Regions from separate parts of the Halorhodospira sp. 9628 genome, predicted to be linked through region 3. Evidence: predicted binding sites of a transcription regulator. Region 3 holds the regulator's gene; each other region holds the start of a gene.

Region 1 (4,278 bases), on a different contig from region 3:
CACGACCTGGACTTCAGCCGGGACGCCCGGGCCGAGAACATCCGCCGCATCGCCGAGACGGCCACCATGTTCGTCGACGCCGGGCTGATCACCGTCTGCGCCAGCCTCTCGCCCTACCGCGACGACCGCGCCATGGTCCGCGAGCGGGTGGAGCCCGGCGAGTTCATCGAGGTGTACGTGGACGCCCCCATCGAGGCGTGCCGCGCTGCGGACCTGGACGGCCTCTACACCCGCGCCGACGCCGGCGAGATCCAGGGGCTGCCAGGCGTGGACATCCCCTACGAGGCGCCGGAGCAGCCCGAGGTCCACGTCGATACGGTGGCGGAGGATCTGGAGACCTCGGTTCGCCGGATCCTTGCCGCCCTGGAGGAGCGCGGGGTGCTGCGCTAGCCCGCCCCGCGCCTACCTACCCTTTGAGCACGCCGAGCGGACGCAGCCGGGCCACCCGGCGGCCGATGCCGGCGTGGGCGACCACGTCCACCACGTCGGCCACGTCCTTGTAGGCCTCGGCCAGCTCCTCGGCCACCGTATCCCGCGACGAGGCGCGCACCTCGATGCCGGCGGCGGCCAGCTCGGCATCCAGGTCCCGCCCCTTGGCCGCCCGCTTGGCCTGACGGCGGCTTAGCCGGCGCCCGGCGCCGTGGGCGCAGGAGCCGAAGGTCTCGGCGTAGGCGCCCTGGGTACCGAGCAGGACGTAGGAGTAGCGGGTCATGTCGCCGGGCAACAGCACCGGCTGCCCCAGCCCGCGCAGGTCCTCGGGCAGCTCCGGATGCCCCGGCGGGAAGGCGCGGGTGGCCCCCTTGCGGTGGACGCACAGCTCGCGCTCCTCGCCGTCGATCCGATGGCGCTCGAACTTGGCGATGTTGTGCGAGACGTCGTAGACCAGCTCCAGGTGTGCGGTCTCGCCGAGGACCTCGGCGAAGACCTGGCGCACTCGCTGGGTCATGGCCTGGCGGTTGACGTAGGCGAAGTTGGCGGCGGCCTGCATGGCCCCCAGGTAATCCCGGGCGGCGGAGCAGCTCAGCGGCGCACAGGCCAGCTGTCGGTCGGGCAGCTCGATGCTGTTGCGCCCGGTGATCCGCTCCATGGTCACCAGGAAGTCATCACAGACCTGGTGGCCGAGCCCGCGCGAGCCAGAGTGGATGAGCACGGTCAGCGTCCCCGCCTCCAGCCCCAGGCGCCGGGCAGCGGGCTCGTCGTAGACGGCGTCAACGCAGCCGATCTCGATGAAGTGGTTGCCGGAACCGACGGTGCCCACCTGATCCCGGCCGCGCTGGATGGCCCGATCGCTGACCGCCTCGGGGTCCGCACCGGGCAGCCGGCCACCGTCCTCGATCCGCCCCAGATCCGCGGGCTCGCCCAGCCCCACCTCGACGGCCCACTCCGCCCCCTCGCGCAGCAGCCGGCGCATGTCCCGGTTGCGCAGCAGGGTATCGCTGTACCCCCGCCCCACGCCGGCCGGAATGCGCTCGAAGAGCCGATCCATCAGGCGCGGCAAGTGGGTGCCGAGCTCCTCGGCACGCAGGGGCGTGCGCAACAACCGGATCCCACAGTTGATGTCGTAGCCCACACCTCCGGGCGAGATCACGCCCCCCTGTGCCGGATCGAAGGCCGCCACGCCGCCGATGGGAAAACCGAACCCCCAGTGGATATCCGGCATGCCGATGGAACGACCCACCACCCCGGGCAGGCAGGCCACGTTGGCCACCTGGCGGACGGCCTCGGTGTCGCGGATATCCTCGATCAGGGCGTCGCTGGCGAAGATCAGCCCGTCGACCTGCATGCGCCCCTGCCGCGGCAGCCGCCAGCGGCACCCGTTGAGCCGTTCCAGCACCAGGCCATCGGTAGCCTCGATGTGTTTCGCCATGCCCGCCTCCTCAACGGTTGCTGCCGTGCCCCGTGATCCCGGGCCGATCCCAGCCCCCAAGGTCGCATGCCCGGCCAGCCTCGTCCTCCCCCCTCCGCAAGGTTAGACCCTCGGGCGCGCACCATGGCGGTGCATTCGCCCCGGGGTGGTGCCCCCGCATCGGGCGCGCGGACCGGGCTGACCGGGACGACCCGGCTGCCTCGGCCCGTAACTGACTGTTTCCCCATGCCTCGCCGACCTGGCCCGCGTCTTGCTTGTGGTACAGGCAGCGGCAGTATCGACCGCGAAGGGCTACGGCTCGGAGGATCCGGCCCGACGCGTCACCGCAGACAATCTGGCCAAAAGGGCGACTAGGGTTCCGTCCGCACATCCGCGGGGCCTGGTCCGAGAGTCGCCGACCTCTCTCAGGGGGGTTACACGGAGGGACAAAAGCCCGGGAGATCGCGATCGATGCTCCCGCTTTGTACCCAACGGCAACCCCGAGGGAGAGATCCCATGAGCCGCAACCAGCACCCCCTGCGCCAACGACTCACCCACCTGTGTGCCGCCGCGGCCCTGTTTAGCACCGCCGCACTGCCCCTGGCCGCCTCGGCGGATGAACGCGACTCCTTCCGCATCGCCTGGAGCATCTACGTCGGCTGGATGCCCTGGGACTTCGGCGAGGCCGAGGGCATCGTCGACAAGTGGGCGGACAAGTACGACATCGAGATCGATGTGGTCCAGATCAACGACTACATCGAGTCGATCAACCTCTACACCGCCGGTTCCTTCGACGGCGTGACCCTGACCAACATGGACGCCCTGACCATCCCGGCGGCCAGCGGTGTCGACACCACCGCGCTGATCGCCGGCGACTTCTCCGACGGCAACGACGGCCTGGTACTGAAAGGGACCGACGACCTGGCCGACGTCGAAGGGCAGCGCATCCACCTGGTGGAGCTGTCCGTCTCCCACTACCTGCTGGCCCGTGCCCTGGACTCGGTGGGGCTGAGCGAGCGGGACGTGCAGGTGGTCAACACCGCCGACGCCGACATCGTCGGTGCCTTCCGCTCGGACGACGTCCGCGCCGCCGTGGCGTGGAACCCGCAACTGGGGGAGATCCGCAACCACGAGGACGCCCACGTGGTGTTCGACTCCTCGGACATCCCCGGCGAGATCATCGACCTGCTCGGCGTGCGCACCGAGGTGCTGGAAGAGCACCCGGAGCTCGGCAAGGCACTGACCGGGGCCTGGTACGAGATCATGGACGTCATGTCCGGCGACGATGCCGCCGGTGAGGCTGCCCGCACCGCCATGGCCGAGGCGGCCGGCACCGATCTGGCCGGCTACGAGGCGCAGCTCGCCTCCACCACCTTCTTCTACGACCCCGCCGAGGCGGTGGACTTCGTCACCAGCGAACAGCCCGCCGAGACCATGGAGAACGTCCGCCAGTTCGCCTACAAGCACGGGCTGCTCGGCGAGCGTGCCCCCAGCCCCGACTTCGTCGGGATCGAGCTGGCCGACGGCTCCACCCTGGGCGATGAGGCCAACGTCCAGTTGCGCTTCACCGACCGCTTCATGCGCAAGGCCGCTGAAGGCGAGCTGTAACGCCCCGCCCGGGGCGGATCAGCCCGCCCCGGGCCCCATCGGCAGCAGGAGCGTCATCCATGAAACGCCTGATCAACCGCCACCCGGGCCGGGTGGGAGGGGTCGCCTTGGCGATGCTCCCCTTCGTCCTCGCCCTAGTCGCCTACACCATCGCATCGTCCCAGCGCCTGGCCGAGAACCCCAACGACCCGGTGCTGCCGTCGCTGATCACCCTGACCGAGTCCTTCCTGCGCCTGGCCACAGAGCAGAGCCGGCGCACCGGCGAGGTGCTGCTGTGGCTGGACACCGGCGCCAGCCTGACCCGGCTCGGGCTCGGCGTGGCCCTGGCGGCCGCCGCCGGCCTGCTGGTCGGCATCCTCAACGGCTCGCTGCCCTACGCCCGGCGCACCTTCTCCCCCTTCGTCACCGCCGTGGCCATGATCCCACCGCTGGCGGTCCTGCCCATCCTGTTCATCGCCTTCGGCGTCGGCGAGCTGGCCAAGGTGATGCTGATCGTCTTCGGCATCGCGCCGTTCATCATGCGCGACCTCCAGCAGCGGGTCGAAGAGCTGCCCCGCGAGCAGCTGATCAAGGCGCAGACCCTGGGCGCCTCCACCTGGCAGATCGTGCTGCGGGTGGTCCTGCCGCAGACCCTGCCGCGGCTGATCGACGCCACACGGCTGAGCCTCGGCGCCGCGTGGCTCTTTCTCATCGCCTCGGAGGCGATCGCCGCCACCGAGGGGCTCGGCTACCGGATCTTCCTGGTCCGGCGCTACCTGGACATGGAGACGATCCTCCCCTACGTGGCGTGGATCACCCTGCTCGCCTTCCTCATCGATCTGACC
Region 2 (4,278 bases), on a different contig from region 3:
GCAGCTTCGCCTGGAAGGCCGGGGAGATCTCGCCCATCTCATCGAGGAAGATGGTGCCGCCGTCGGCCTGCTCGAAACGCCCCACCCGGCTCTGCACAGCGCCGGTGAAGGCGCCTTTCTCGTGGCCGAAGAGCTCGCTCTCGAGCAGGCTGTCGGGCAGCGCCGCGCAGTTGAGCTTGACAAAGGGCGCGTCGGCCCGGGGCGAGTTGTAGTGGATGGCGTTGGCCAACAGCTCCTTGCCGGTGCCGGACTCACCGCGCAGCAGCACCGTAGTGCTCCACTGCGCCACCCGGCGCACCTGCTCGAAGACCCGGCGGATAGCCGGGGTCCGGCCGATGACGTTCTCGAAGCCGTAGCTCTCCTGCACCTCCCGGCGCAGGCGGTCGCGCTCATCGACGATGGCCGCCTGCTCACGGTCAACCTCGGTGGCCAGGCGGACCGTCTGTGCGACCAGGTTGGCGACCATCTGCATGAACCGAGAGCGCTCGGCCAGCAACGCGCCCTCGTCGGCGGCGGGCTGGGCGGCGAGTACGCCCACCGGCGGGTCCTGCTCGCCGGGGCCGTTGATGGGTACACCGATGAACGGCAGATCCGGATCGTAGAGACCGAGCCGATCGAGGAAGCGCGGCTCCTCGGAGATGCGCCGCACGATCAGCGGCTCGGCGTGATTGAGGATCTCGCCAACGATCCCCTCGCCCGGCCGGTAGGCGACCTCATTGGCGGGGCTCTGCCCGTACAGCGCGCGGACGATGGTCTCGCGGCGGACGGGGTCGCGCAGGGCGACCATCCCGGAGTGCATATCGGCGTGCTCGTGGAGCACTTCCAGGACGGCCTGAAGGGTCTCGCGCAGGTCGAGACTGCGTGAGAGTACGCGGCTGACCTGGTACAGCGCCTCGAGCTGGGCCTCGACCAGTCCGGCCCGGGCGCGTTCTCGGGGGCCGACGGACGTGGGGTTCTCCATGAATACTCCCCTCCGCTAGGTGCATCGGTTTTGGCTGGCCCAGATGGGGTCAGGGGGCCCCAAGGCGTCATTGAACGCGCCGAGCATCGCAGCCCCGGCAGGGGTTCGGCGCGAACCTTTACGGGTTCGCGCCGATCAGCGCGCAGCCACAGCGAAGCGTGCTCTGCGCGCGGCCCTGCCGGGGTGAGAAGCGCAGGAGACCCGCAGGGCGCGTTCGTCAGACGCCTTGGGGCCCCCTGACCCCATCTGGGCCAGCCAAAACCGTTGCAACTCCCGTTCCAGACAGCCGGCGAACCGTCGACCCCCGTTTGTCGCGTTTCTCACAGTGATTCACGGAAGGTGATGCTTTTGTCGTCTGTGCCACATCGGTGCAACGGCACCTCTTTGGTGCAAATGGGCGAGGTTCGGACGGGATGACGCGGGGTTGCGGGACCGTGGTGCTCAAAGGGTACCGGCTGGCACGGCTGATGCTTGACCCGTAGCGAACGCCGCCGACGGGCCGGGAAAGGGAAAGAGGATGACGGAATACCTGCTACTGCTGCTCGGCGTCGCCCTGGTGAACAATGTGGTCCTGACCCAGTTCCTGGGGCTGTGCCCGTTCATGGGTGTGTCGAACCGACTGGATACCGCCCTGGGCATGGGCCTGGCCACCACCTTCGTACTCACGTTGGCGGCGGCGGCCGGGTGGGTGATCGAGCACGCCCTGCTCATCCCCCTGGACCTGGAGTTCCTGCGCATCCTCAGCTTCATCCTCGTTATCGCCGGGACCGTGCAGTTCACCGAGATGGCCGTCGCCCGGGTCAGCCCCGCCCTGCACCAGGTTCTGGGCGTCTTCCTGCCGCTGATCACCACCAACTGCGCCGTGCTCGGCGTGGCCCTGCTCAACATCCAGGAAGCGCACACCTTCGCCGAGAGCCTGGTCTTCGGCGTCGGAGCGGCGCTCGGTTTCACGCTGGTTCTGGTCCTGTTCGCCGGCCTGCGCGAGCGGCTGGCCACGGCGGCGGTGCCGGCCGCCTTTGCCGGTGCCCCCATCGGCTTCGTGGTCGCCGGACTGCTGTCGCTGGCGTTCATAGGACTGACCGGACTGCCCGAAGGAGGGTGAGGCGATGTATGCAGCGATGCTGGTTCTGACCGGGATGGCGCTGGTGATCGGGTTCCTGCTGGCCGTGGCCGCGCAGTATCTAAAGCCGCCGCCGGACGAGACCGCCGAGGAGGTGGAGCGCGTCCTGCCCGGTACCAACTGCGGCCAGTGCGGCCTGCCCGGCTGCAGCGTCGGCGCCCGGGCCGTGGCCGCCGGCGAGCTGCCGGTGAACTTCTGCCCGCCCGGCGGTCGCGCCGTGGCCGAGGAGATTGCCCGGATCACCGGGCAGCCGCTGGTCCTGGAAGACGGCGACGACGGCGTCCGCCGGGTGGCGCGGGTCACCCGCGAGGACCTGTGCACCGGCTGCCTGAAGTGCATCAAGGCCTGCCCCACCGATGCGGTCATCGGCGCACCCAAGCAGATCCACGGGGTATTGCCCGAGGCGTGTTCCGGCTGCACGGCGTGCATCGACGTCTGCGCCACCGGCGCGCTGGAGATGGTCCCGGAGCCGGTCACCCTGGCCAATTGGCGCTGGCCGCGACCGACGGAGGCCTGCGACCGTGCTGCTTAGCAAACCAAAGATCATCCGCGGCGGCGTACGCACCGAGTCGCGCAAGCAATCCACCGCAGAGGCCCCGCTGGAACCCCTGCGGGCCGGGCAGCGGCTCTACGTCTCGCTGGCCCAGCACATCGGCGCGCCCGCCCTGCCGGCGGTCGCACCGGGCCAGGACGTCGCCAAGGGGCAGTGCATCGGCACGCCGGAAGCCGGCCTCTCGGCCGCCGTCCACGCCCCCACCTCGGGCCGGGTGGTGGCCATTGACCGCCATCCGGCGCCGCACCCCTCGGGGCTGACCGTCCCCACCGTGATCATCGAACCCGACGGCGAGGAGCGCTGGGCGCCGCAGCTGCCGGACCCGATGACCGCGCCGGCCGGGCAGCTCGACCCTATGGCCATCGCCACCCGGGTGGCCGAGGCGGGCATCGTCGGCATGGGGGGCGCCGCCTTCCCGGCGGCGGTCAAGCTCGGCGCCGGGCAGCCGGTGGCCACCCTGATCCTCAACGGCGGTGAGTGCGAGCCGTACCTGACCTGCGACGACCGCCTGATGCGCGAGCGCGCCGCCGGGATCATCGACGGCGCCCAGCTGATGGCCCGCGCCCTGGGAGCCGAGCGCACCGCCATCGGGGTCGAGGACAACAAGCCGGAGGCCATCCACGCCCTGCGCCGCGCCACCGACGCCCTGGGCGGCCCCGACGTGGTGCCGGTGCCGAGCCTCTGGCCCCAGGGCTCGGAAAAACACCTGATCTACACGCTGACCGGCTGCGAGGTACCCGCCGGGGCGCGGGCGGCGGATATCGGCGTGGTGGTGCACAACGTCGGCACCGCCTACGCCGTCCACCGCGCCGCCCGCCACGGCCGACCGCTGATCAGCCGTCCGGTCACCGTCGGCGGCGGCGCCGTGGCCGAGCCGACGAACTTCGAGGTGCCCCTGGGTCTGCCGCTGCAGACCCTGCTCGAGGCGGCCGGCGGGCTGCGCGAGGACCCGGCCCGGGTGCTCGCCGGCGGTCCGATGATGGGCCAGGTGGCCCCGCTGGAGGCCGGCGTGGCCAAGGGCACCAACGGCGTCATCGCCCTGACGGCCGCGGAGATCCGCGAGGCCGAAGGGCGCCCCTGCATCCGTTGCGGGCGCTGTGTCGATGCCTGCCCGATGGGGCTGATGCCCTTCGAGATCGCCAACCGCGCCGCCGCCGGCGACGTCGACGGCGCCGCGGCCAGCGGCCTGATGGACTGCCTGACCTGCGGTTCCTGCGCCTACGTCTGTCCCTCGGCGCGGCCGCTGGTCCAGCTCTTCCACCACGCCCGCGGTCAGCGCGCCGAGCAAGCCGCCGCCAAGGAGCGCAGCGAACTGCAGCGGCGCATGGCCGAGCAGCGGGCGGAGCGCCAGCGACGCGAGCAGGAACGCAAGAAGGCCGCCGCCGCGGCCCGCCGCCGCCAGCGGGCGCAGCAGAAGGCCGCCGGCGGCGATTCGGAAAGTCCAGCCCAGGAGCAGCCGCAAAACGAGGAGAAGGAGACTCAGACGTGAGCGAGCTGGTTGCCGGCCCCCACACCCGGGCCCCGCTGAGCCTGCCCACCCTGATGCGCCAGGTGCTGCTCGCCGCAGCACCCGCCACCGCCTTCGGGGTGTGGCTCTACGGCTGGCCGGCCCTCAATCTGCTGCTGATCACCCTGGTCACCGTG
Region 3 (4,278 bases):
GGCCGAGCGCCTCGGGCTCGCCCCGGAGGCGTGCGCCTACACCGGTGACGACCTGATCGACCTGCCGGCGATCCGCCGGGCCGGTTTCGGGGTCGCCGTGGCCGACGGCCACCCCCAGCTGCACGCCCAGGCCGACTGGGTCACTGCACGCCCCGGGGGGCGCGGCGCCGTGCGCGAGGTGGCCGAGCTGATCCTGCACGCCCAGGGCCACCTTGAACCGATGCTGCGCCGGGCGGAAGGCTGAGCCATGCGCCGCGGCTCCCTCTACCCCCTAGCAGCCCTCGCCCTGACCGTCCTCCTCGGTCTGCTGCTTACCCGCGACCCGGCGCCGCCGGCCCCGGAGACCGCTGCCCCTCCCGAAGAGCGCCCGGACTTCTTCCTCGAGGGGTTTACCATGGTTGATTTCGACGAGCAGGGGCAGCGCCGTGCGGCCCTTTCCGGGCGCACCGGCGAGCACTTCCCCGGCCGCGGCGAGCTCGAGATCATCGACCCCGACCTACGCATGCGCTCTCGCGACGGCGTCCTCTGGGAGGCCCGCGCCCCCTTCGGCATCGCCGAACGCGAGGGCGGGGAAGTCCGCCTGTTCGAAGAGGTGGACATCCGTCGTCCGGCCCAGCAGGCGCGTCCGCCGCTGGATATCAACACCCACAACCTGCTGGTGGACCTGCGCGCCGGCGAGGCGCGCACCGTCGAGGCGGTCACCGCTCGCGAGCCGGCCGGCACCCTGCACGGAACCGGGATGACCCTGGATTACCGCGCGGATCGCCTGCGCCTGCACGCCGACGTCCGGGGGTCGTATGGAGCGTACTGACGTCGCCAGCCGTATCCGCGTGGGACTGCTCGTCGCCGCGACCCTGCTCGCCGCTGCCCTGCCGGCAACGGCCGTGGGCCAGCGCGACGAGGCACCGATCGAACTGGAGGCCGACCGGGTGGATGTCGACGCGGTCGCCGGAGTCAGCGTCTACGAGGGCGACGCCGTGCTCACGCGGGGCGAGATGCGCATCACCGGGGATCGCATGGAGGTCTACACCGACGAGGACGGCGACCTGAGCCACGTCTACGTCGACGGCACGCCGGCCACCTACCGCGACCACCCCGAGAACCAGCCTCGCCCCGTGCATGCCGAGGCGAAACGCATGGAGTACTACTCCCGCGGTCCCGAACGTGCCCATTTCCAGGGCGATGCACATCTCTGGCAGGGGGATGATCAAGTCACCGCCGAGACCATCGACGTCGACCTGGAGGGGCAGGTCATGAAGGCCCGCGGCGCCGAGGGGCAGCGGGCGCGGACCATCCTGTATCCGGCACGGCGCGAGGAGGAATGACCCGTTGGTGACGCTGCGCGCGGAGGGGCTGAGCAAGCGCTATCGCGGCCGCACCGTGGTCAACGGCGCGGGGCTGGAGGTCGCCGACGGTGAGATCGTCGGCCTGCTCGGCCCCAACGGGGCCGGCAAGACCACGTGCTTTTACATGGTCGTCGGCCTGGTGCAGGCCGACGAGGGGCGAATCACCCTGGAAGGCGACGACCTCACCCGGTTGCCCATTCACGCCCGGGCCCGATTGGGCATCGGCTACCTCCCCCAGGAACCCTCGGTCTTTCGTAAACTGAGCGTTGCGGATAACGTACGGGCCATCCTGCAGCTGCGCGACGACCTGGACGGCACTGAGCGCGAGCAGGAGCTGGATCGCCTGCTCGAGGAGTTCGGCGTGACCCACGTGCGCGACTCCCCGGGGATCGCCCTGTCCGGGGGCGAGCGCCGGCGCGTGGAGATCGCCCGCGCCCTCGCGGCGAATCCGCGGTTCATACTGCTTGATGAGCCATTCGCCGGGGTCGACCCCATCTCGGTGGGCGAGATCCAGCGGATCGTCCGCCAGCTGGCGCAACGGGGTATCGGCGTGCTGATCACCGACCATAACGTGCGCGAGACGCTGGGCATCGTGCAACGCGCCTACATCCTCAGTGACGGCGAGGTGCTGGCCGCCGGGGACGCCGAGAGCGTGCTGGCCAACCCGCGGGTACGCGAGGTGTACCTGGGCGAGGACTTCCGCCTGTGAGTGACGGACTACGGATGCTTCAAGCACAACGGACACGGCCATGAAGCAGTCGCTTCAGCTACGCATCGGTCAGCAGCTGACCATGACCCCGCAGCTGCAGCAGGCCATCCGGCTGCTGCAGCTCTCCAGCCTGGAGCTGCGCACCGAGATCCAGCAGGCCCTGGAGTCGAACTTCATGCTCGAGCTCGATGAGGAGGCCGAGCCCGGGCAGGAGCAGGAGCAGCAGGAAACGGAACCCCACGAGGACGAGGCACCGGCCAGCGAACCCGCCGGCGAGGACATCCCCGAAGACCTGCCCCTGGACACCTCCTGGGACGACATCTACGACGGCAGCACGGCACTGAGCGCCCCCGGCGACGAGGGTGCGCAGCGCGACACCCTCGACAACCGGCCGGCCGCCTCCGACAGCCTCCAGCAGCACCTGCACGCGCAGATCGAGCTCGAGGCCTTCTCCGCCCGGGAGCGCTCCATCGCCGAGGTCATCGTCGACGCCGTCGGCGACGACGGCTACCTGACCCAGAGCACCGAGGATCTGCTGGCCGGCTGTCCGGCCGACGAGCAAGTCAGCGCCGAGGAGCTAGAGGCGGTCCTGCAGCGTGTCCAGCGGCTCGACCCGACCGGCGTTGCCGCCCGCGACCCTCAGGAAGCGCTGTGCGTCCAGCTCGAGCAGCTTCCCGAGGACACGCCCTGGCGTGCGGAGGCGCAGCACGCCCTCCTCCACCACCTGGAGCTCATCGCCGAACGCCGCCATGACGACCTGGGCCGCGCCCTGGGGGTCGGCGAAGATGCCCTCGGCGGCATCCTCGGTCTGATCCAGAGCCTCGATCCACGCCCGGGCTCGCAGATCAGCGACACAACCCCGGACTACATCATCCCCGATGTCCTCGTCGTGCGCCGCGACGGCGTCTGGCAGGTGGAACTCAACGGCGAGACCGCCCCCCGCTTGCGCGTCAACGCGTATTACGCCAGCCTGATCCGCAGAGCGGACCGCAGCGCGGACAACCACTGCCTCCGCAACCATCTCCAAGAGGCGCGCTGGCTGATCAAGAGCCTGCGCAGCAGGAACGAGACCTTGCTGAAAGTGGCCAGCGCCATCGTAGAGCGGCAACAGGGGTTCCTCGACCACGGCGAGGAGGCGATGCAACCACTGGTTCTGCGCGAGATCGCCGAGGCGGTGGAGATGCACGAGTCCACCATCTCCCGCATCACCACCAACAAGTACATGCACACCCCGCGGGGCACCTTCGAGTTCAAGTACTTTTTCTCGAGCCACGTGCAGACCAGCGACGGCGGAGAGGCTTCGGCGACGGCGATCCGGGCGCGGATCCGCCGGCTGATCGCCGAGGAGGATCGGGCAAAACCGCTGAGTGACAGCGCGATTGCGCGTATCCTTCATGAGGAGGGGATCCAGGTGGCGCGTCGGACGGTCGCCAAGTACCGGGAGTCCCTGTCCATCGCATCGTCGGCGGAGCGCAGGGAGGCCCGGGGGCGCTGAGGCCCCCGGCTCCGCCGGCGGCAAAGGGGTTCAGGAGGCGGTATGCAGATCAAGCTCAGTGGGCATCATGTCGAGATCACCCCGGCCCTCCGGGCGCATGTGAACGAGAAGATGCAACGCATCCAGCGCCACTTCGACCACGTCATCGATACCGAGGTGATCCTCACGGTGGAGAAGAAGCAGCAGAAGGCCGAGTCGGTCATCCACATCGGGGGTGGCGGCGGGCGCGTTTTTGCCGATGCCATCGAGGAGGATCTCTATGCAGCCATTGACGTGCTCGTGGACAAGCTTGACCGTCAGGTCCTGAAACACAAAGAGAAGGCCGTCGATCAGCGACGGCAGGGCGCGTCCCTCAAGGCCAGCCTTTAAGGCGGCGGGACGCGGTTCAGCGGGCCAGCCGATCGGACACTCCATGGACATCGAGCAACTCATCACGCCGGAACGTGTTCGCTGCGAGAGCGGCATCGAGGACAAGGAGCAGGTGCTCCTGCGCATAGGCGAGCTGATCGGGGCCAGCGGCGACGGCCTCGACGCCCGGGAGATCAGCAACCGGTTGCTGGCCCGTGAGCGACTGGGCAGCACGGGCCTGGGGCACGGCGTCGCCGTGCCCCACGCCCGCATCGACGGGATCGACCGCGCCATCGGGGCCCTCATCCGCCTGGACCGGGGCATCGATTTCGACGCCTTCGACAAGGCACCGGTGGACCTGCTCTTCGCCCTCGTCGTAC

What was found. The regulator sigma-54, encoded in region 3, starts transcription at its own class of promoters, with help from an activator protein. The targets are predictions, from matches to a motif close to TGGCANGNTNCNTGCTT.
Region 1: LRG10_RS07080 (putative urea ABC transporter substrate-binding protein) is a predicted target of sigma-54. The motif match lies at 2,107-2,123, and genes of this name have one in related genera.
Region 2: rsxA (electron transport complex subunit RsxA) is a predicted target of sigma-54. The motif match lies at 1,418-1,434, and genes of this name have one in related genera.

What each region holds. Positions count from the first base shown of each region.
Region 1 covers NZ_JAJNRF010000005.1:111,838-116,115, forward strand. The annotation lists gene cysN (sulfate adenylyltransferase subunit CysN) at 1-390, shown strand, start outside; gene LRG10_RS07075 (RtcB family protein) at 407-1,867, opposite strand; guanidine-I (ykkC/yxkD leader) riboswitch at 2,207-2,309, shown strand; gene LRG10_RS07080 (putative urea ABC transporter substrate-binding protein) at 2,363-3,454, shown strand; gene LRG10_RS07085 (ABC transporter permease) at 3,514-4,278, shown strand, end outside.
Region 2 covers NZ_JAJNRF010000010.1:93,143-97,420, forward strand. The annotation lists gene nifA (nif-specific transcriptional activator NifA) at 1-961, opposite strand, end outside; gene rsxA (electron transport complex subunit RsxA) at 1,479-2,063, shown strand; gene LRG10_RS10540 (RnfABCDGE type electron transport complex subunit B) at 2,068-2,613, shown strand; gene rsxC (electron transport complex subunit RsxC) at 2,603-4,123, shown strand; gene LRG10_RS10550 (RnfABCDGE type electron transport complex subunit D) at 4,120-4,278, shown strand, end outside.
Region 3 covers NZ_JAJNRF010000006.1:13,562-17,839, forward strand. The annotation lists gene LRG10_RS07555 (HAD family hydrolase) at 1-244, shown strand, start outside; gene lptC (LPS export ABC transporter periplasmic protein LptC) at 248-811, shown strand; gene lptA (lipopolysaccharide transport periplasmic protein LptA) at 798-1,325, shown strand; gene lptB (LPS export ABC transporter ATP-binding protein) at 1,330-2,055, shown strand; gene LRG10_RS07575 (RNA polymerase factor sigma-54) at 2,096-3,550, shown strand; gene hpf (ribosome hibernation-promoting factor, HPF/YfiA family) at 3,593-3,919, shown strand; gene LRG10_RS07585 (PTS sugar transporter subunit IIA) at 3,963-4,278, shown strand, end outside.